Regions from separate parts of the Enterococcus sp. DIV0840 genome, predicted to be linked through region 3. Evidence: riboswitches for the same ligand, from Rfam matches in the RefSeq annotation. Region 3 holds a riboswitch; each other region holds the start of a gene.
The links. A riboswitch is a leader RNA that binds a small molecule or an ion and turns the genes downstream of it on or off. The one in region 3 is predicted to bind magnesium.
Positions count from the first base shown of each region.

Region 1: it holds a riboswitch for magnesium, as region 3 does, so the genes downstream of both, mgtA (magnesium-translocating P-type ATPase) here and IGL98_RS07030 (phosphatase PAP2/LCP family protein) in region 3, are expected to answer to the same signal.
Region 2: it holds a riboswitch for magnesium, as region 3 does, so the genes downstream of both, IGL98_RS04480 (LCP family protein) here and IGL98_RS07030 (phosphatase PAP2/LCP family protein) in region 3, are expected to answer to the same signal.

Region 1 covers NZ_CP172876.1:2,200,182-2,208,128, forward strand. The annotation lists partial or broken gene mgtA (magnesium-translocating P-type ATPase) at 1-1,924, opposite strand, end outside; M-box (ykoK) riboswitch at 2,030-2,200, opposite strand; gene IGL98_RS10475 (LysR family transcriptional regulator) at 2,892-3,773, shown strand; gene IGL98_RS10480 (LysR family transcriptional regulator) at 3,799-4,692, shown strand; gene IGL98_RS10485 (hypothetical protein) at 4,786-5,013, opposite strand; gene ribF (riboflavin biosynthesis protein RibF) at 5,175-6,122, opposite strand; gene truB (tRNA pseudouridine(55) synthase TruB) at 6,140-7,060, opposite strand; gene IGL98_RS10500 (PcsB-like coiled-coil domain-containing protein) at 7,318-7,947, opposite strand, start outside.
Region 2 covers NZ_CP172876.1:943,292-951,238, reverse strand. The annotation lists gene IGL98_RS04485 (FAD-dependent oxidoreductase) at 1-545, opposite strand, end outside; gene IGL98_RS04480 (LCP family protein) at 703-1,620, opposite strand; M-box (ykoK) riboswitch at 1,817-1,985, opposite strand; gene IGL98_RS04475 (DUF4303 domain-containing protein) at 2,253-2,750, shown strand; gene IGL98_RS04470 (DUF4809 family protein) at 2,944-3,336, opposite strand; gene IGL98_RS04465 (YusW family protein) at 3,531-4,358, shown strand; gene IGL98_RS04460 (DUF916 and DUF3324 domain-containing protein) at 4,413-5,462, opposite strand; gene IGL98_RS04455 (WxL domain-containing protein) at 5,546-6,079, opposite strand; gene IGL98_RS04450 (adhesive domain-containing protein) at 6,115-7,947, opposite strand, start outside.
Region 3 covers NZ_CP172876.1:1,479,472-1,487,418, reverse strand. The annotation lists partial or broken gene IGL98_RS07035 (diaminopimelate dehydrogenase) at 1-450, opposite strand, end outside; gene IGL98_RS07030 (phosphatase PAP2/LCP family protein) at 550-2,130, opposite strand; M-box (ykoK) riboswitch at 2,391-2,558, opposite strand; gene IGL98_RS07025 (ABC transporter ATP-binding protein) at 2,725-4,566, opposite strand; gene IGL98_RS07020 (ATP-binding cassette domain-containing protein) at 4,582-6,963, opposite strand; gene IGL98_RS07015 (MarR family winged helix-turn-helix transcriptional regulator) at 6,963-7,409, opposite strand; gene IGL98_RS07010 (Lrp/AsnC family transcriptional regulator) at 7,660-7,947, opposite strand, start outside.

The DNA of each region.
Region 1 (7,947 bases), 720 kb from region 3:
TATCAACTGCCGTGTCTACAGAAATTCCTACATCAGATACTTTCATTGCTCCAGCATCATTGATCCCGTCTCCCATAAACCCAACTGTTTTTTCGTTCTTTTTCAAAGCTTTAACGATTTTCGTTTTTTGGTCTGGTGTCACTTTCGTGAAGATATTGTATTCGTTGACTGTACGTTCTAACTCAACATCAGATAATTTAGCTATCGTTGAACCATCGATCATTTTTTCGGTTCCAAGACCAACTTCTCTACAAACAGATCGTGTAACTAACTGATTATCACCCGTTAAAATTTTCACCGAAACGCCATTGTTCTTTAACGCATTGATTGCTGCAGCAGCTGTTTCTTTTGGAGGATCTAAAAATGCTAGATAGCCTTGTAAAACTAATTCTTTCTCATCTTCAACAGAATAATCGTCTAATTGATTGTTGACTTTTTTATCAGCGATCGCTAATACTCGTAAGCCATCTTCGTTTAATTCTTTCACTGTTTTTAAAACTTGTTTTTTAACTTCAGGAGTGAGTGGAATAATGTTTCCATGCTGATTGATATAAGAACAAGCTTGCAGCATTTCTTCAACTGCTCCTTTAGTGATCAAGGAACTTTGATTAGATCTTCTATTTTTGACCACTACACTCATTCTTCTACGATTAAAATCAAAAGGAATTTCGTCGATTTTAAAGTAATCTTCTTCGTCAATGGATAATTCTTTTGATGTCGCTTCAATAATTGCTTTATCGATCAGATTTCGTAGACCCGTTTGAAAATAACTATTTAAAAAAGCAGAATGTAAGACTTCTTGATCTTCTTGACATGAAGTGTTGTAGTGATATTCTAAAATGACTTTATCTTGTGTTAGTGTTCCTGTCTTATCTGTACATAAAATATCCATCGCACCAAAATTTTGAATGGCATTGACATTTTTCATGATCGTGCCTTCTTTTGCCATATCTCTAGAGCCTTTAACTAAATTAGTTGTAACGATCATCGGCAACATTTCCGGTGTAAGTCCTACAGCTGTCGCAATTGCAAACATCAACGCTTCACTCCAGTTGCCTTTCGTGATCCCATTGATCAAAAACACAGCTGGCGTGATAACCATCATAAAACGAATCAACAGCCAAGTTGTTTTATTGACCCCTAATTCAAAACTTGTTTTTTTCTCGTCATCTGCTACATCTTGTGCAATTTTTCCAAATAATGTATGATCGCCAACTCGAACAGCTACACCAACTCCACTACCGCTGACTACATTACTACCTAAAAATAATAGATTTTCAAAATCCGTTTGGTTGTTATTTGTAGAAACAAAATTTTTAACTTTTTTTTCAACTGGAAAGCTTTCTCCAGTCATGGCTGATTGTGAAACAAATAAGTCCTTAGCATGAATCAAACGTAAATCTGCTGGAATCATGTCGCCAGCCGAAAGTTTAACTAAATCGCCACAAACAACTTCATCCATCGGAATTTCCATTTCTTTATTTTCTCTCGTGACTGTTGCAGTGATTTGGATCATATTTTGTAATTTACTAACCGCATTGCTTGATTTTACTGATTGAACCAGTGTCATCGTGCCACTTAATAAAACCATGACCAGCATAATCAAAACACCAGCAAGATCTTTTTCACTTGGATCAGCGTAGACATATTCGGTGAAAAATGAGATAGTTGCAAGTATCATTAAAACAACAGTGAATGGCGTAACATAAGATTTTATCACAGTATAAATAAATGATTTCTTTTTATCATCCGTGATTTTGTTTACACCAAATTTTTCTTTTGAGCGTTGAACTTCTCTAGCTTTTAATCCATCCCAGGAAGACGAAAAACTCTCTAATACTTTATCGATAGATAAATTAGCTAATTTTTGGTACGCTTTATCATGGATCATGTTCTTCATTTCTTTTTGCATCTGGATTATCCTCTTTTCTTTTAGTTGATTCGCTTTCTATCGAACTATCTTCCGACACGGGAACCACATCCTTTCCACACAAAAAGAGCGCACTGAAAACTCAGCCCGCTTTTCCGTGAGTCTTCGTAATCGTTGAGTTTTGGCACTATACAACGTAAAAAGCCTAAGCTTTTAGCTACCTTAAGAAAAGCCTTAATTCGACAGTTCCTGTTCTACCCATTGGCGTCTCTCGACATTTTTGGGCAGTAGCCTGTGTTTGTATAAGAGCCTCACCTAACAAGAAGAATTACACTACTATTCTAATGAGTTACGGCCTTTTTTTATAGACTTAAAAACTTATACCGCTATAACTTTTTTCGAATGTTGTTTTATACATCCACTTAAAATCAAAATACTTTTTATTAGTTATCAACGAATCATTCGTAAAAATGAATACAGCTATGAATAAAAAAAGATAGTTAGATCGATCATTTTTATTTATGATAGTTTTATAGACGAACTTCCCAACTTCGTTTATGCAGAATCCATACTCCTTTTTACAAAGTTAACTCTGATAAATCCCACTTCGTCTTTCCTGCGAAGTGGGATTTGTTTTCTCCAGAATTCCTTATGCACTCTGTACAAAAAAAGAATAGTGCTATAAATAAAATGATATGGTTTAAATCCATCATTAAGCATACAATAAGCAAGTAAATAATTTATTTACAGTGCGTAATTTAAAGTTCATCATTTATTATCAGAAGGCAATTTACTGATAAAAGCCTCTTCAATTGGTTTGCTATCACCAATTGAAGGGGCTCTTTTCCTACTTACTTTAAATTTATTCCTTCTTATAAAATAGAGTGTAATTATTTCCAGTTAATAATATGTACTATTAATTTTTTATATATTTTTGAAAAAAAAGAACTATTTTATCTAAAATTATTTTATCTTGGTTGTAAATAGAATTTTATTTTTCTCAAGTGAAGGAGATGTGAAGATGAAACTAAAGCACTTAGACTATTTTTTAGCGTTATGTAAAAACAAAAGCTTCACTAAGACATCGGAGGAATTAGGGATTTCTCAACCCTGTTTGAGCACTCATATTCGCGAATTAGAACTGGAACTACATGCTCAATTGATAACAAGGGATTATGGTAATAATAAGTTAACACCTGAAGGACATGTTTTAAAGACAAGAGGAGAAAAAATTTTTCAAGAATTTGAAATGGCTGTTAATCAAATCAACTTGCTCGTTCATACTGGTGAAACTGCAACAATCAAAATCGGTACTAATTTACCCGATATTGATTATTTAATTGCTAAATTATTAACAGAATTCCATAAATACTATCCTTCTGTTTCACTTGAATACAGTTATTACGAAAACTTAGAAGAGGTGTTAGAACATAATGACATTGACATCGCTATTGGTATTTTATCAGAAACAAATTCTAAAATAACAAGTGAGTTGATCTTCTCTGAATCATATGTTGTCTTCACTAGTACTAAAAATAAATTTGCCAATTTGAATGAATTATCGGCAGAAGATTTGCTGCAAATACCTCTAATCAATTATTCGAATAAAATTTACGAAAAAAAAATAATCCATTCTTGGATTGAATCAAATCATCCTGAACTTAAGGATAATCGCTATTATGAACTTCCTTCTACAATCTCAATATTAAATCTAGTCGATCAAGACTTTGGTGTGGCATTTCTACCCTATTCGTTGGTAGATTCAATTCCTCATCACTTAAATGTTGTGTCTGTCGAGATGATTGAGGGTCCATTTAGAAATATTTCTATTGGCTATTCTTCAAGCTCTCCGCTCTCAAAAACACATGAATATCTAATTGAACAGCTTCAATATATTTTTTAATTTTATTTGAAAGGAGTATATGATTATGGAACTAACCCATTTAAATTACTTTTTAACACTATGTGAGCAAAAACAATTCACTAGAGCGAGTACCAAACTTGCTATTTCACAGGCTGCACTAAGTAAGCAAATAAAAAACCTTGAAGACGAAATTGGAACAGCCTTATTTTTTAGAAATGGTGGAGACTGTCAACTAACTCCAGCTGGGAAAATATTGGAAACTCATTGTTGGCGGATCAAACAAGAAATGTTTTATATTTGTGAAGAGATCAATGACCTTTCTACCACAAAAGAACCTAATATGACAACGATCAAAGTTTCTCTTTTTTTAAATGACCTAGAATTTAAATTAAACGATACTCTTTCTGCTTTGTTTCATGAATATAAACATTTAAGAATAAATACGATTATTTCAGACAACATTTTCAAATCACTTGAAACGTTGGAATCCGATATTGGGATTGGTCCTTCCATAACAAATGTGCCTTCTACAATCAATAAAATAGATATTTATTCCAATGAATACAAAATGATCATACGAAAAGAGCATCCAATTTTAAACAACGCCACAATCACTTTAGACTTATTTAACGACTATCCGTTTATTTTTTTTAATAAAACGTTTCTCGAAACAAAAACAATTTATGATTGGATGGCTATTCATCTTCCTGAAAGATCTCAGGAGCATGATATTCAAGTCGACACTACTGAATTGATCCTCTATATGGTAAACAACACAGATACTTTTTCAATCGTTCCACAGTATTTAGAATGTCATCTTGACGCTCTAAACATCATATCGATCAATCACGAAAGTCTTCCTATGAGAGTAATGTCTATTTATTATCTTAAAAATAAATATATGGGAACTCAACTAAAACAAGTATTGTCATCTTTTACCAACGCTTCGTTTTATTGACTCCTAGCAACGGAATTGATGATCAAAAAAAGAGGGAAACAAAACTCACTATAAGTTTTGTTTCCCTCTCAAAATCAGAATAAACTTGATGGATCACTTTTTCTTTTGTGCACTAGATTCTGAAGTTTTTTTATCAGCTTCTTTGGAACCAGATTTTTCATGCTTCTCTTTTTTGCTGGATTCTACAGAACTACTACTTTTCTCAACTTGGGAGGACGAGGACGTTTCGGATTTATCTTTATTCTTTTCCGAATTTTTCCCACATCCTACTAAAGCCACTGAACATAGCAAAACTGTTGCTCCTAAAATGATTTTTTTCATAGTCTTCATCCTCCTAATAATTAATAAGCAACTATTTCTGCTTATCTTCAATTATGACAGAATAAAAAAGATGAACCATCCTAAAATACTTATAGAGCTATTACTTTGTTTACACTAGCTGTTCTGTTAAAAGCTGTATTCATATTTTATTAAAAGGAGTATTAAATGGGATTATTCAAAAAATAGTCGGCAGTGTCTTGTTCATCTTGCTTTAACTGCACGATTAAATTTTCTGCTCCGTCAAACTTGACCTGATCCCGCAAATAATGATTCCAACGTACCGTTACTTGTTCACCGTAAATATCTTGATGGAAATCCAAAATATAAACTTCCACTGTCAACTCACGGCCATCACCAAAGGTATCATTGTGTCCAATCGATCCCATACCAACATGCCATTTGTTTCCAACTTGAATTTTCACAGCGTAAACACCAATTCTAGGCAGACGAACAGTACTTTTCACTTTGATATTAGCCGTTGGGAAGCCTAACAAACGGCCTCTAGCATCACCATGCACCACTGTTCCCTGGGTTTCATAAACGTAGCCAAGTAGTTCCGTCACTTCTTCCATTCGACCATGCTCCATCAATTCACGAATTCTTGTTGAACTGATTTTTGCGCCATCTAACTCTTCCTTACTTACCGTAACAACCTCAAATCGATTTTTGGCATAGCCTGGTAAATGAGCAACATCGGCAATATCTTTGGGTCCATAAGTGTAATCAAAACCTGAAACTGCGGCTTTGGCATTTAGTCCGACAATATATTGATCTACAAATTCCTGCGGTGCTAGGCACGCAAATGCCGAAGTAAATTCAATCACATATAAAATATCTACACCTAAATTTTCCATCAATCGTTCTTTTTGCTCTAAGCTATTCAAATATTTCATGTTCTCAGGTAATACTTTTTGAAAAACAATAGACGGATGCTGATTAAACGTCATTACTGCTAGTTTCAAGCCGTTTTCTATCGCAATTTTTTTACCTGTTTCAATTACTTTTTGATGTCCACGATGAACACCGTCAAAAAAGCCTAAGACCATAACAACGTCATCAGCTGGAATTTGTTCTGAATTATAAGGATGTCGAATTGGAATGATTTGCATGATAAAACTTCTTTCTATTAATTATTTCGTAGCACTTTGCTAGGTTTCAATACATTAGGTTTAGTTGGATGTGCCATATATAAGCTCACCACTTGATCTTGATAAAATAAAGCGACTAAGTCTTGCGGCATCTCCGTTAAAGTCAATTCAATCGGACTTAATCGAACACCATTTTTGACTTTCTGATAAAGTTCGTTAGATAAATCGATACGTGGAAATCGATCAATGGCTGTTTCAATGGGCAATAATGTTTTATTGATTTCATTTTGTTCCATTTTTTCTGCAACTTGTTTTAAAGTCAAACATTGCTCCGCCGTTAAGCCCCCACTTGCAGTGCGTGTTAAATCAGACATGTGCGCAGGCACTCCTAAGGCAAGACCTGTGTCTACAGATAAAGTTCTAACATAAGTCCCTTTACCGCAAACAACTTTAAAGCGCCAGCTTTGTGTTCCTTTAACCTCATCAAATTCAGGCTCACTAGTGCGTTCAAAAGAATAAATTGTCGCTTTTCTCACTGGACGTTCCACTTCTTCACCATTTCTAGCATATTCATAAAGGCGTTTTCCGTTGACTTTTACTGCTGAAAACATCGGTGGGATTTGTGTGATAACGCCGGTCATCGTCTGCATCGCTGCATCAACTTCTTCATTTGAAAAAGGTTTAGACAACACTACTTTCTCAACTACTTCACCACTACCATCTTCTGTTGTCGTAGAAAAACCAAGCGTAATTTCTCCTTCATATGTCTTACCAGAATCAACCATATATTCAATTACTTTCGTCCCTTTTCCAATACAAATAGGTAAAACCCCAGAAACATCAGGATCTAAAGTACCGCCGTGACCAATTTTTTTTGTATGTAAAATTTTCCTTAGTTTGAAAACACAGTCATGACTTGTCATGCCAGCTTCTTTCCATAAAGGTAAAATACCGTCCATCTAATTGTTCCTCCAAAATTTAAGTATCAACTGATTTATTATAGCATAGAAGAGAAGAGAAATTCATTTTTTTAAAACTCGTTTGAATAGATCTTGCCTTTGACCGCTCCAAAAATAAAAAAGCGTAAAACAAAACGAGAAAAGAGGTTTTGCTTCACGCTATTATTTTAATGCAAGAGGCTGAATAGTTGGTGGGAGCAGAAGCAACTCCTTCTTATTTCTCGGAGTTAAACACTTCTGTCCCAACCTCATTGTTGTTACGCAGAATGTCCTACAATTACACCACCAGCATAGCCAAATCCAACACGTGTCATGCCAGGATTCAACTCCCAATCTCGGTGACCTGTTCCAGATGGTGAGGTCATGTTAGTCTCATTATACCATGCCATGATGACAGAATTACCTGGAGCAAACATAAAGGCAATCACTTCATCTCCTCTGTTCCAATGATCGGAAGGCACTTGGTAATCTTGCATCATCGAAGCACGACTACTAGCTGCTGCTGCAAGTCCCGCATCCCAACTCACTGGATTCAATCCATGAGCTGCTCGTAAAGAATTTAGAGCTTGAAACGTTGCATCACCAGAAGTAACAGGTGGTTTTACTTGATCATCCGGTTTTTCTGATGATCCAGTACTTTCTTGGTCATTTCCGTTATTCCCAGTGTTGGGATTATCCGTCGATTGATTTGTTTCACCAGTGTTGGACGGATCCGTAGTGTTCTCCGTAGTGCTTTCGCTTTGAGCAGTAGTTTTTTCTGGTGCTTTCGAGGTATCAGCCTTTGTAGCGTCCGTTTTAGCAGTCTCAACTTTTTTTGCTTCTTTGTTTTTCGCTTCTTTATCAAGCTGAGCTTTTAATGCTTCTTGTTGTTCTTTTAGAAGTTTACT
Region 2 (7,947 bases), 540 kb from region 3:
AAATACTTGAATAACAAATAATCCATACGTTCAAAGAGGTGTACTTCTTTGCCTTTTTTTAACAACGTATCTGCTGCTTCTCCGCCGATTTGACCGCCGCCGATCACTGCTACTTTATCACTATTTTCCAAACGCTCAATAGCTTTTAGAACTCCGGGCAAAAATTTATATTTTAAAACCTTTTCCGAATCACTACCAAGAATTTTGTTGGACCATTGACTAGAGCCAGTTGCTAAAATCAATTTATCAAATGACATAAAAAACTCAGTTGCTTGCTTTTCATATTTGATGATATGCTGTGTTGAATCCATACTGACTACTCTTGCATTTAACAACAAAGAGATATCGTTATCTATTAATTGTTCTTCTGAAATAAACTGAGCGGTTTCGATAGGATCGATCGTTTTATTAAAATACAGATTGATTCCGCCAGGCAAATAACCAATCGTTTGTTGCTTCTCGATTAAATGAATTTCAGCTTTGGGATGTTTTTTTCTGATAGCCAAAGCAGCTGATACTCCAGCAAAAGAAGCGCCAATAATCACAACTTTCAAAATAAACCCTTCCTTCTAAATAAAAAAAACGCTTTCTTAAAGAATAGCATATGCTTGCTCCTAACGCATAGAAATACGCTAGTTTGTTTTCATTTTTCACTAAAAAATCCGTTTACTCTCATATAAGAGAGTAAACGGATAAATGACGTTATTCCTTATCTTTCATAAAATTCTGAATCGCTTCAGCATTCTTTTGTTCATCAAGTTCGATCACACTTCCAGATTCGGTATAATCATTAAAGTTCCATGTGCCTTCCACTGGAACAGACAGTGATTTTAAAGGCTTCACTTTTCCAGTAAGAAAATCTTTTGCTAAATCGATCAATAAACTCGTAGGCACATTTGTATCGATTTTTCCGACCATTTTTCCTGCAACTTGTGGTAATTCCCAAATTGGAATCAAATCTTTAGACTGCTCTACTAAAGCATCCATCACTTGCTGCTGACGTCTGATCCGTCCAAAATCGCCTTCTTCATCCATTCTAAAGCGGGCATACTGCAATAAACTATTCCCATGCAATGTTTGCTTACCTTTGAGGATATCCACACCGTCTAAATTAATATCTTTTTCAGCATCGATCGTAACTCCTTTTGGATAAAGTTCATCAATAATGTCACTAAATTCTTTAAAATCCATAACAACATAATAATTGATTGGTAAATCAAAATTCGTTTTCAACACATCTTTTGTCATTTGTGCGCCGCCATATGCATATGCTGCATTTATTTTATCTTGGCCGCCATCAGGAAATGTTACGTAGCTATCCCGCATGATCGAAATCAATTTAGGCTGTTTCGTTTTCCCATCATAATGAGCCACCATAAGCGTATCTGAACGCCCTTGATCCTCATCGTCGTCTCTGGAGTCATTTCCAACAACCATGACCGTTAATTCCTTGTCACTTGTTTGTTCATCACCAGTAAAATTTTGGTTTTTATTAGAAAGTTTTGATTCGCTCTTTTCCTTTGCCGTTTGGAATGAAACCGCCGCATAGCAGCCTACACTCACGACTACAAGGAGAATCGATAACAAGGTAATCGTCACTATTTTTACAGATTTTTTCATTGTTTATTCCTTTCTAAACATAAAAGTTAAATGAGTTTGTTTAGCCTTAAAGCAAACCATAGTGTAGCACATGAAACCTGATAGCTCTAATTTTTGCTCGACTAAAAGAAAAATCCCTCACCAAGAATACTCAGCGAAGGGATTAGATTATAGGGGTTTAAATGTATGACACTCGCCATTTATTTACAACTTACCTTACTCTTCTCTTCGTTGAGTTTTAGCACTATATAACGTAAAAAGCATTGCTTTTAGCTACTTTGAAAAACGCCTTAATTCGACGAAATTTGTCCTACCCGTACCTGTCTTTCGACATTTCTGAGCAGCAGCTTGTGTTTATATAGGAGCCTCACCTAACAAGTATTTAATTCATTTTAAACTATAAGCGTATCGAATCACAAAGTCAAATTAAATTTTATCTAAACTGTTCAACCCCAGAACTATCTTACTAAAATAAACCGACTCTTCACTTGTTCTTACAATAAAAGTCCTCTTATAGTAACAAACTATTCCAATAAAAAAATCTTTATATTTTCTTAAAAAATTGCTATTCCACATAAAAAAAAAACTTTAGATAGACATTCCTTCTTTTATCTGTTTCAATGTTTAAAAGACAGAACACTTGGAGGATATGAATGGAACACTTTTTAGAAAAACAACAAGAGTACTTTTTCAATTTTTTAACTGATAGCATCGATAACTTTTTATTAGATCACTCTGATGAAACATTTTACGCCTTTGCTTTAGACTGCAATATTCATGAAGAAGGTGAAATCAACCTGTGCTTTAATACAGTAGAACTATGGCAGGAAACAACAAGTTATTATGCGAATAAAGGCTACACTAAAACACAATTAGACGAGATGAAATACACTTCTCGTGATTGGGATGAAAATCAGCAAGTTGCCTCTATCCATTTATTTGATGATTGGGTGGAAGATGAACAAGATATTGAGATGGTTCTAGAATGGCTTTGCCAACAAATGATCCTCTTAACTGACAGTGAAACATTCGAACGAATTCCAAAAACAGAAGATTTCAAGCTATTGGTTTACGATCATGACGAAAGTCCTTCTGATTCACAAGAAAGATTTGAAAAAATAGGAATGTCAGAAATTTTTCAAATAGAATAACATAACAATGAGGCCGAGACAAAAGTGTTTAGCTCCGAGAAATAAGAGGGAATTCACGGAAATTGCTCTTCAAATTTTTGTGAATTTCAGCTTTTTTCTCAGAGCTGCTTTTTTCTCGCCGCTTATTCAGTTTTAGAGCGCACATCAAAACTGATTTTTAGTTTTGTCCCACCCTCATTTTTTATATAATCGACTATAAACTAAATGCTAATTCTTCCACTTTAAAAAGAGTGACTAAGATCTGATTGACAGTTTCCACTAATTTTTTCTCATCCATCATTTGATCCCTTGTTTCAATTTTTGCAGTCTCAGTTGAATAAGTCAGAAAATCATATTCTTCTTTAAGCGTAACTTGATGATCATCTTTTTTATATAAAGTAAAATCATCAATAACATCCATCTGATATTCTCGTTTATATCCATTTTTTAAAGCAATCGCTGTGACCAAAGAATTGACTGTCAAATTTTCTAAAGGAATAACTTGTTCGTCTATCATCAATGTATAGTTTTCATCTTCAATAATTCCGCAAGCATTACAGCCTCCATCTAATAAATTCACCGTTTTACTAATTATCGCTTTTTTCATTATTACAGATCCTTTCTTACGCTTTAATCTATTTCTTCACATATTATATCAAAAACGAAGACCCAATGAAGGAACTAATTTATTTCCAACATTATGAGAAATCACTCATATATATTTACTTTATATTTCTTTTAGATAATAATATAGACATCTACTATTCATAAAATAGTAGTAAAAAAGAGGAGGTATTTTTTATGAAATTTTTTAAAGGTATGATGGTTGCAGGATTAGCAATCAGTTTCTGTTCTACTAGTTTGGCAGTGGTATCAAACTCAGCAGATGCAGCAACAGTGGTGGAGTCAAATTACAATAAGACAGTCACTTTATTCAATAAAGCGGATATCTTAGCGTACACAGGTCTATCATTAACAAGTTCAACTGTATCATCTGTTTACAACGAACTAGTTAAAGCAAGCACATGGGAAGTTGCTGGTTATTCTTCATCAGAAGCCGCTGTGATTGCAAGAGATTTCAGCAAAAATTATTACAAATCAGTAAGTTTGTTACAAAAAATGACGTACCAAAATGATTTACATCTTAAAGTTATCTTGATTACTAAAGGGTATGTAAAAGCAGAATTTGGCTTACAATCTTACTATGTTTCAGAAACACCTGTTAATCCAGAAAAACCGCAAGAGCCTGAAACAACTGTTGCTCCTGAGACACCTGAAGTTCCAGAAACACCAGAAACACCCGTTGCCCCTGAACAATCTGATTTAAAAAAATTAGAAGTTCAAGTGACTTACACTACTGGGCAACAAATTCAGTTGCAATACCAAGTAAATACTAATGGCACAATCAAAGCACAATACCAAGATAAATCTAATAAAGTTCAATTACAAGGCAGTGCAGCTGAAGAAAAAATCGAAGGCATCATTGCTGGCTTGGACCTTAAAAATGCCAGTGAAACAAAAATCACTTCACACATTTTGACTAAACTTGGTAAGGGTACAAGCTACAAACAATTCCAATATCAAGGTCAATTTAATGATAATACACAAGTTAAATTTAAACTAAAATAAGCAATCTTAAAAAAATCTCCACTTTCTACTCATGTAGAAAGCGGAGATTTTTATTTATTCAACTCTTTTTTTCCTTCGCCACAAAATATACGTCTGAATCAACACCAATAAAACCAACAAAATAAGCACTAAAATCAACCACATCGGAACTTTAGTTACAACCTTCGTTTCTTTATTTTCTTCATTGATTACCTTCGCTTGTTCCCTAGTAATCTCAAACTCATTCTCAAATTCCCATTTCTTCCCCTCTTGATTGATCAATGTTTTACTGATATATTTCCCAGGCAGCAATTGTCTTTTGATCGGCACGGGAAAATCCATCACAGAATCTGGGGCCATTTCAAGCGCTTCTTTTTCCAACTTGATCAAAGGAGTCTCTTCCCCTTTTTTTCGAATCGCAAACTTTAGATCCATTTTCTTTGAAATTGCTGCATTTTTATTGCGAATCGAATGAATCACAGACATTTTTTTCCCTTGTTTAGATTTCGCTACTTTTACAGCTTCCATTTCATAATCAGGTAGAACCGATGCATCCGTCTCATTCAAGACAACACCTACCACATAATGAAATCGCTGCTGTATGGTCACATCTTTACTTTTGGTTTCACTTTCAGGTGAATTTTTAGTAAAACGCAGTCCACCAACAATAACACCGCCATATCTTTCCTTTGGCATCTTCAAATGAAAACGAGCAATTTTAGTTTCATATGGTTGCAAGGAAATAGTCGTTTCTAGAACCTTGATCAGAGATTCAAAAGGATAAGCCAATGCTTTGTCTTTGATACCTTTTACTGTATAGTCAATCATTCCCTCTTCCGTTGTCGTTGCATTTATCGCATTGACTGAAAAGGAAATAGGTGCGTCTTCTGGATTCACTAATTTAACTTGTAATTCTTGCTCCTCTTCCGGCAGCATTTTTAAATCAAAATAGGATTTATTGATATCGACTTGATTCTGCGGGATAACTGCTTGTACATAAAAACTATTTGTTTCTTTACTTTTTTCTTGCGCCAAAACAGCTTTTGTATTCAATAAACTAACTAAAAAAATAAGTCCGATAGAAAATAATATATGAATCATTTTTGACCTAGAACAACCGCTCATCTAAATCACTCCTTTAATTTAATCAGAAAAAAAGAGTGGAATAAAATGATGCTCATCCCACTCTTTTAGATCACACTTTGATTCTATGGTGCATCTGCCAAGGTCCAGTCGATCGTAGAGGTATGTTTACCCAACGTTGCCATTGCAGCTGGCACATCAAGTGTCACGCCCGTGTTTTCAGCATCTGGCCAAGTGAATGTCCATGTTCCAGCACCGGCTCCTGCTGCGGCCGTTGCAAATGGTGTCGCAGTTGCAGCTCCGCTCGTTAATTTGACTGTATTAACAGGTGTTGGTGCCTCTGCATCACTATTTGTTCCCGCTTGTGTGTTTTTAAAATTCAAGCTGGCATTCGTTCCTCTTGCATCTGAAACAACAACATTGATCGCGCTAGGATTGGTTGGAATGTATGAAGCATCATTCACTGAAATCGTTTGTGACGCATAGCTGATCGTAGAAACAGCTTCTAATGTTAAAGAGCCTGGTGTAAAAGTGACATCCAAATCAGTCGCCTTATTAATATCAGCAGCTGAAGCAGATTGCCCTAAAAATAATGTACCAAAAACAACCGATAATAATAAAACTTTGGAACTAGTAATAAATAACGTTGAACTCTTCATTTTATACACCCTTTCTTTTTTGGTAATACTTATATTTATTTGGCACCGACAGAAACAATGATTCTACCGCTTGCGGCTGTTTCAGTACCAAGTGTTGCCGCTGTATTAAAGGTAATCGACGTACCTGCTGCTAATTGACGACCAGAAATATCTAGTGAAAATGTGCCATCTGCATTAACTGCTGCTTCTTCATAAACATTTCCTGGGAACCTCACTCTAACTTTAAATTGAGTTCCTTCTGGAGGATTCGTGATTTTAACCGATCCTTTGATCATTGTATCGCCAACAAAAATTGGTGCTACAACTGGTGTAGGAACAACATAACCTTCTAAAGACGGGATCTTACCCACTGCGAAAACCACACTGTCACTTTCTTTTCCTCTCAACGATTGAGCATGTTCAGCAATGGTTACTAATCTTAGTGGATTGCCTTCTTTTAAGTTTTTATCAGCTATAGGAATCAAAAAAGTGCCATCATTTTCAATCGCTACTTTTCTAACAGAACCATCAGAAAATTGAACTTGCATAAATAATTTAGTTCCTACTGGAACATTCGTTAACGCAATTGAACCTGTAATAACCTTGCTTCCTTCATTTACAGTTTTGAACTGAGGTTTTGGAACTTGATAGTTTTTTAATGGATCAACAATCACTTGTTTGACTTCAGGTTCACTGGCATTTGTTCTCGTACCATCACTCGCTTCAACGATTACGTTCAATAAATCATTGCCTTGAGGTTGATACTTACCAAATGGAATCGTAAAGCTGCCATCTTCATTGATTGAAGCCGTTAAATAAGTACCATCAGGTAAAGCCACTTTAGCTTTAAAACTCACACCTTCTGGAATAGGCTGAGTTAGCTCAACACTACCACTAAGGCTAGCTGCACCTTCTAAAACATCATTAATCACTGGTTTTGTAACTACATAGTGTAAAAAGGGATCGGCTATCACTTGTTTTATTTGCGGTTCGCTGACTTTGGTCTGTTTTCCATTACTTGCTTCTATCACGACTTTTAATTGATCATTACTTTGTGGTTGATAATTACTAAATGGTATCGTAAAATGACCTTTTTCATCAACAGAACCTATCAGACTTGTTCCATCAGGCAACTCAACTTTTGCTTTAAATGTTACGCTGTCTGGTACTGGCTGAACGATTGCTACATTTCCAGTAAGTCTAGTTGCACCTTCGATGATATCCTCAACAACTGGTTTTGCAATTGGATATTGAACAAAGGGATCGGCTATTACTTGTTTGATTGTTGCCTCACTAACTTTCGTGTACTTATCTACATTGGCTTCGATCACTATTTTTAACTGGTCATTGCCTTGAGGCTTGTACTCACCAAATGGAATTGCAAACGTTCCGTCTTCATTGACCGTTTCAGATAACATTGTTCCATTAGGCAATTCGACTTTCGCTTTAAATGTCACACCTTCTGGCACTGGCTGTGTAATCACTACGCTTCCATCAAGATGCGTCACACCTTCTAAAATATCCTCAACAACAGGTTTTGCAACTGAATAATTCACTAGAGGATCTTCTTCTACTTTATCGAAATATAGATTGATTGCATCCCCGTTTGCATGAATCGTATTCAGTAATTCTAAATCAATGACCGGTTTATTGACCGCCATTGCAGTCACTTTTGCTTTTTCGGCGGTTATATCAGAAACCTTCGTCGAAAAATTAAAATCAACATCGCCAAGTACATTAGCCTGCAATGCTTGAGTTAACACATCAGATGTTCCATTAGCAATTTTCCCTACAAGATCCAGCAAACCATTAACAGCTGGTTTTAATAGATCAAGAACAGGATTCAATATAGCCAGAAGCCCCGTAAATTTTAGTCCCGCAACTGCTTC
Region 3 (7,947 bases):
GACTGACGCCTTTCCCCCAAAAGGTATTTGTCTCTCCAACTGGTAAAATACTTTGTGCATATAATCGATTTAAACTAAACAAACCTGGATCCCATCCCGTTGAAATAATTGAGGTTGTTTGATTTTCTTTTGCCACCTGGTCCACTTTAGCAAAATGCTCTGGAATTTTAGCATGAGTGTCAAAGCTATCGATGGTATTAAATAAATGCGTCCATTCTGGCGTTTGTGTTGGTAAATCAGTTGCTGATCCTCCACATAAAATACAAACATCGATCTCATTTTTTTATGTTTAAGCTGATCCATCGTGAAGGCATTCGCGCCTTCTGTCTGAACTGTCTCAGGGGCTCTTCTTGTAAAAACACCTACTAATTCCATATCTTTATTTTGCTTTATTGAACGCTCAACACCGCGTCCAAGGTTCCCATACCCGACAATTGCTACTTTTATCATACTTACATTCCTCCACTTCTATGCATCAAATTATACCAAAAGAAAAGCTCTTTTGACAATTGATGTTGGACCAGCGAATGATTGATTCTTTAAAACGTACTACTCTAAATTCAATTGTTTCTTTATTGCAGCTATGGCTTTTTCCCTTTCTGCTTCGGGAATACGTTCATAAGAAATACCTTCCTCACCAGTATAACCATCACCTGTAAATCCTTCCCCTTGCAACTGGCTTGTTTCAATATCAATTAGCGCTTTTTGGTAATTTTTCATTAATTGCATCATCTGATCTAACGTCATATCTGTTTTTCCATTATCCCCAATTACATCCAGCAACTCTTGGTAACGAAACGCATTCTTCATAGACATTAATTCTTTGCCCAACTGAATAGTCACTTCGCGTTCTCTCTTTTGTCTGCCATAATCATTTTGAGGGTCTTCATGACGCATTCGCGCATATTGCAATGTTTCCCAACCGCCTAAATGTTGTTCTCCTTTTGGATAATGAATTCCTTCAGCATCAAACGCAAAATCATTATTAACTGTCACTCCACCAACTGCATCACTCAATGCCGCTAAACCATCCATATCAATGACAAAATAATGATTGATTGGGATATCTAAATAATGTTCAACTGTATCAATCATCATTTTATCACCGCCGAACGAATGAGCATGGTTGATCTTGTCATGTAAACCATCTTCTCCAACGATCTCTACATAAGCATCCCTAGGAATACTCGTAATCGTCGTCTTTTTCAATTGATTATTGACCGTTACGACCATGATCGTATTGGCTCTAAAATCTGTTTTACGTTTTGAATCATTTGCGATTCCTAATAGTAAAAAACTAACCGGCTCACTATTTTTAAGCTCCACAGGTTTTGCTTCTCGGTCTAATGGTTGATACATTTTATTCGCTGTTTTTTGAACATTTTTAAAGACTGTCGCTCCATACACAGAGGCACCGGCAACAACTAATAAAAGTAATGTCAACCCACTTAATATTGTTCTTTGTATAAATCTTTTTTTAGCATCTGGCGTTGAAAATGTTCTATTCAAGAACAGCTTTTGAAGGCAAACATACGAAAGATTCACCCAAGCATAACTTAAAAGAAATCCTGCCAGCACATCACTTGGATAATGAACCCTTAAATAGATCCGACTCAATCCAATCAGACATACATAGATAATCAACACGTTTTTCAAATGTCTGTAATTCTTTGATCGTTCTGGATAAATCGTTTGTGCCGCTATGATAATTGAACACACCAAACACATAGCTAATAGTGAATGTCCACTGGGAAAACTGTATGATGTTCTTTCTGCTAACTGTCCTACATTAGGTCTCATTCTTGCAACAAGATTCTTAAGTAGAAACCCTATAGCACTGACCACCAAAACATTGCTACTCATCCAAAAAGCTAGTAATTTTTGTTTTTTTCGCCAAAGGATAAATGAGACAATCAGACTCACAATAAAAATCGGCACAATGGTTGCAGTTTTAGCAAATAGATTTACAATACTCGTGATCATAGCGTTTGGTTTCCAACTAATTTGGTAAATCGCCGAATCTAACTGATGAAACCATGAAGCATTCTGAACAACAAAAAAAGTTAACACTGAAAATAATAGGACACTTAAAATAGCTGGAATGAACTTTTTTTCTTTAAACGTATACATGTATAAAATCCCTTCATTTCTTATATTAGATAAAATTGTTAGCTCAAAATCAGTACGCATGAAATTTCATTAAAAATGCCAATAAAAAAACGCCTAAGTTCATGCTTCTTGCAGAAGAAGTGAATGATCCAGCGTTTTTTTCGCCAATCGTCACTCCTAAAAACACAAGCAGGTACTAAGACGGTAAACAATCAGCAAATACGTTCTCTATTTACCAAAAGAAAAAAGTCAAACATTCTTTCCTACGACGTTTGACTTTCAATCAATCTCATCGTCTGAGTTTTAGCACTATACAACGTAAAGAAAATTTCTTAGCTATTTTATGAAAAGCCTTAATTCGACAATTCCTGTTTTACACATTGGCGTCTTTCGACGTTTCTGCGCAATAGCCTATGTTTGTATAGGAGCCTCACCTAACAAGGTTATTTATCTATTTATTTTCTAAAGAATAACGCTGGAAAGATTTTTTTTCAAGTTATTTTAAACGTCTTTATGTTTTCTTAATTTAAATAAAACAAATTTTGGCTATTATTTTTTGAATAAAAAAAAGAAGCACTCATCATTTTTTTGATAAGTGCCTCTTTTAGAGCCATTTTATTCATCTAACTCTTCAAACTGCGAGTTGTAAAGTGAAGCATAGTAACCACCTTCAGCTAGCAGTTCTTCATGTGTTCCTTGTTCTTTGATATCGCCATCTTGCATATAAAGAATTTTATCTGCATCTTTGATTGTTGATAGACGGTGCGCAATAACAAAGGATGTACGTCCAGCCATTAAGTTGTTCATGGCGCCTTGAATCAAGCCTTCCGTTCTTGTATCAACAGATGACGTTGCTTCATCGAGAATCAAAATCGGCTTATCGGCTAAAATCGCACGAGCAATTGTTAGTAATTGTTTTTGACCTTGAGAAATATTTGATGATTCTTCATTTAATTCCATGTTGTAGCCGCCAGGTAATGTTTGAATAAAGTGGTGAACGTGTGCGGCTTTAGCCGCTTCGTAGACTTCTTCATCCGTTGCATCTAAACGACCATAACGAAGGTTTTCCATGATAGTTCCTTTAAATAACCAAGTATCTTGTAAAACCATCCCGATATTTTTACGTAAATCTGCGCGGTTAAAGTCTTTGATATTATAACCATCGATTTTAATCGCACCAGATGTTACATCGTAAAAACGCATCAATAGTTTAACCATGGTTGTTTTACCAGCTCCAGTCGGTCCAACGATTGCCACTGTTTGGCCTGGATCAACATGTGAACTGAAATCATTGATAATGATTTTGTCTGGTGTATAACCAAAACGAACATGTTCAAAGTCGACCATACCTTTGGCTTTATCGATTTTAACTGGATTTGGTACTGTTTGTGCTTCTTCATCTTCTTCAAGGAATTCGAAAACACGTTCAGCTGCTGCTGCCATTGATTGAAGTAAGTTAGATACTTGTGCCAATTGAGCAATTGGTTGTGTTAAGTTTCGAACGTATTGGATGAATGCTTGAATATCCCCAACGGTAATCGTACCATTGTAAGCTAATATCCCACCAAAGATCGCTACTGCAACATACCCTAGATTTCCAACAAAGTTCATGATCGGTTGCATCAAACCAGAAAGAAATTGTGATTTCCAAGCTGATTTGAATAATACATCATTTTGCTTTTTAAATTCTGTAAGAGAATTTTCTTCATCATTGAAAAGACGTACGATATTGTAACCGCCGATTGTTTCTTCAACTTTACCATTGATCACACCAAGATATTCTTGTTGTGTTTTGAAATATTTTTGAGAGTTTTTTACCACAATCAAAATTAAGATCATTGAAATTGGTACGATCAAAATCGCAATCCCTGTCATTTGCACAGAAATCGATAGCATCATTACGATAACCCCAATGATGGTGAATACTGATGTAATAAACTGTGTGATCGATTGATTTAGTGATTGACCTAAAGTATCCACGTCATTTGTGATACGAGATAATACTTCACCCGTCGTACGGCTTTCAAAATAGTTCATCGGCATGCGATTGATTTTTTCTGAAATTTCTTTACGCATGCGATATGTGATTTTTTGCGAAATCGTTGACATGATCCAACCTTGAATAATCCCGAAGGCTGAAGCCACTAAGTAGAGTCCTAACATGAAGAGTAAGATTCCACCAATTTTATTAAAATCGATTCCACCGGTTCCTTGATATTTTTTAATCAAACCATTAAATAATTCTGTGATCGCTTGTGATAAGATTTTTGGACCCCAAATATTAAATACGGTTGAGGCAATTGCAAAGATCATTACAAAGAAAACAGGTATTTTATAAGCACCAATATAGGAGATTAATTTTTTTAGTGTTCCTTTAAAATCTTTGGCTTTTTCCACTGGAGCGCCATTTCCAGGTCCGCGTCCGCCACGAGGGCGATTTTGTGTTTGTTCTGCCATTATATTCGCTCCTCCCTACTCAGCTTCTTCTATGCCTAATTCAGCATTGCTCAATTGTGATTGGGCAATTTCTTGATAGACAGTTGATGATTTCATTAATTCATCATGTGTTCCATGATCGACTACACGACCTTCGTTTAATACGATAATATTATCCGCATGAAGAATCGTAGAGATTTTTTGTGCAACGATGATTTGTGTTGCGCCTTTGATATTTTCAGACAATGCTTTACGTAACGCTACGTCCGTTTTATTATCAAGCGCTGAGAATGAATCATCAAAGATCAAGATTTTAGGATTTTTCGCTAAGGCACGCGCAATGGATAGACGTTGTTTTTGTCCGCCAGAAACATTGGTTCCACCTTGAGAAATTTCTCGGTCATACCCTTTTTCATTTGAATCGATGAATTCTTCTGCTTGTGCAATTTCGGCTGCTTTTCTCATTTGTTCATCTGAGATGTTGGCATCCCCAAATTTAATATTTGAGGCGATATCCCCTGAGAATAGGATGCCTTTTTGCGGCACAAATCCAATGATTTCATGTAATTTATGCAAGCTCATTTCACGAATATCGATCCCATCGATCGTGATTCGTCCACCCGTTACATCAAACAAGCGCGGAATCAAGTTAACGATCGTAGATTTTCCTGAACCAGTGGAACCGATCAAAGCAGTTGTTTGACCTGGTTTGGCCGTAAAGTTGATATGATGTAACACATCTTCGTCAGCATCACCATAACGGAATTCTACTGCTTCAAATTTTACTTCACCTTTAAATTCATGATCATCTTTTGGATGTTCTGGATCTTTGATTGTTGGTTCTGTTTCAAGAACTTCTTCCACACGACCAGCAGCCACGTTGGCACGAGGTAAAATAATCGAAACCATTGATAACATCATAAAGGCCATAACGATTTGCATTGTATACGTGATAAATGCCATCATATCCCCAACTTGGAGTTGACCGTTGTTCATATTATGTCCGCCGACCCAAACGATCAGAACAGAAATACTATTCATCAATAACATCATGACAGGCATCATAATAGACATTGCACGGTTAACGAATAATTGAGTTTTCATTAAATCAGTGTTGGCAACATCAAAACGTTTTTCTTCGAATTTTTCACGAGAAAATGCACGGATAACCGGTAAACCAGTAATGATTTCACGAGAAACCAAGTTTACTCTATCAACTAAGTTTTGTAGTGCTTTAAACTTAGGCATCGTTGTTAATAGTAGACTTCCTACTAAAACTAAAACTGCAGCTACTGCTACACCGACGATCCAACCCATGCCTGTTCCTGTTTGATAGACATTATAGATTCCGCCAATACCTAAGATCGGTGCATATAACACGATACGCATAATCATAACGATCCCCATTTGCATTTGTTGGATATCGTTAGTATTACGAGTGATCAATGAAGCTGGAGAGAATTTCTCCATTTCGGTGTTTGAAAATTGCAATGTTCGCTCATATTGACCGACACGCAAGTTTCGTCCAACAGATGCCGCCACAAGTGAGGCAATCAACCCAACAATGATTGCAGCTACAGCTGAAACAAGTGTTAGAAGAACCATTTTTGTTCCTGTTTTAACCATATAATCTGTTTGGATTTGTTGTGTATTCATATCTAGTGCTTTGTATTCAGCCAGTGTGAATTGAATCCCGACTGTTTTCATTGAATCCGCACCTAAATCGCCTAAGCTTTTTTTAGTTGCTTTACGGGCTGCTTCGACTTTCGCTGGCATGGCGTCTGTCGTTGTTTTGATCGAATCAGCTAAAGCTTTCGCTTCTGCACCTTTTGCTTGAGCTTGGGCAGCTAACTCTTGTGCTTCTTGACCTTTTTCCATTGCCGTTGCAGCATCTGTTGCTGAAGCAGCAACCGCACCTGCTTCTTTGGCTTGCTCGCCTAATGTTGTTGCTTCTTCACCAAGTTGTTTGGCTTTAGCAGCATTTTCTCCAACTGCTTTATAATCCTCGATGATTGCTTTGGCTTCACCACCACTTGATGAATCTTTTGATTGAGAAGTTGCCAGCATCATCATTGGCAGATTAAAAATGTCTGCCAGTTTGGCTTCTGTCATGTTGTCTTGAAGATTTAATTTATAGACCTCAACTTCTTTTCCATCGATTTTTTCAGTTGTTAGTTTATAGTTATCTTCAATTGTTTTTTTCTCATCATCCGTCATGAACATTTCAATTCCCTGAAGAGATGTTTTCCTGATTTTTTCAGGTGTGGAGTATTCAAGCCCTCCTTGTTGAATACCGACATCAACGATACCCGATGTTAATTTTGGTAAGCTTAAATCACTATTTGCCTGTACAACTAAAAGCACAAGAACTGCGATGACCGCGTACCAGTATTTGCCAAGATATTTGAAAATCTTCACTATTGGTCACCTTCCTCTTTCTGGGAAATTTGTTGGGAGTAGTCTACGAATTTCGCAGTTAGCTCGATGAACTGTTTCGTGTCTGTTTCTCCCATTAGTTTAAAAATCTGAACGATCTTATCGCGCATTTCTTTCTTTTGCAGCTTAGCCGCTTTTTTACCGCAATCCGTTAACGTAACATTGATTCGGCGCCGATCATCTGGGTCCATCTTACGTTCGATTTGACCCTTTTTTTCTAAACTGCCAAGAACGACTGCAATGCGAGCGCTAGATAGGTTCAGTGATTCTGCTAAATGCTTGGGACTAGTTGGTTCACCATAACGGGCAAGAAATTTGATGACGATACTTTCACCTTGGTTACTTTTTTCTAGTCTGCTAAATGCACTATGTCGATTTTGAACCATTAGACGCATAAGCTCTTGTTCGGCTTCTTCTGCGTATGACATATGACTCCTCCTTTTTTCAAAATAATTACTTTCTACCATTAATAGCTAATAGTGTTAGTAACTAATGCTGTTTGATATTAACGCAAATAGCTTTTAATGTCAATAGTATTGAATCAAAAAAATAAATGAATACGGTTTTATTTTAAAATCTTAAAAATGTGTTCTAAATTCTAATTTAAAAGGAAAAAAATTTCCAAAAAAAGTCTGGAAAACATTATTGGTCAATGTTCCCAGACTAACTTTTATAGATTTATATCTTACTATTTCTAACAACAGAATCAACACTGCAACGTGCCCATTTTGAGAGGATTTCAATAAATTCATTTAACTGTTTCGGATTAAAATGAGCCACAGCAAGATAACAAGCATGTCCGCTGACTTTATAAAATTCGTCGATTTCGTCAAATTCGTTGATTGTTCTTTCTATAGAAGAAAACTGATTATTCTCCATAAAAATGCGGATGAATTGTTTTTCATCCTGTTTGATCGTGATTGTATAGTTTTCAATGATGCCCTTGTCTTTTAAATAAGTAATTCG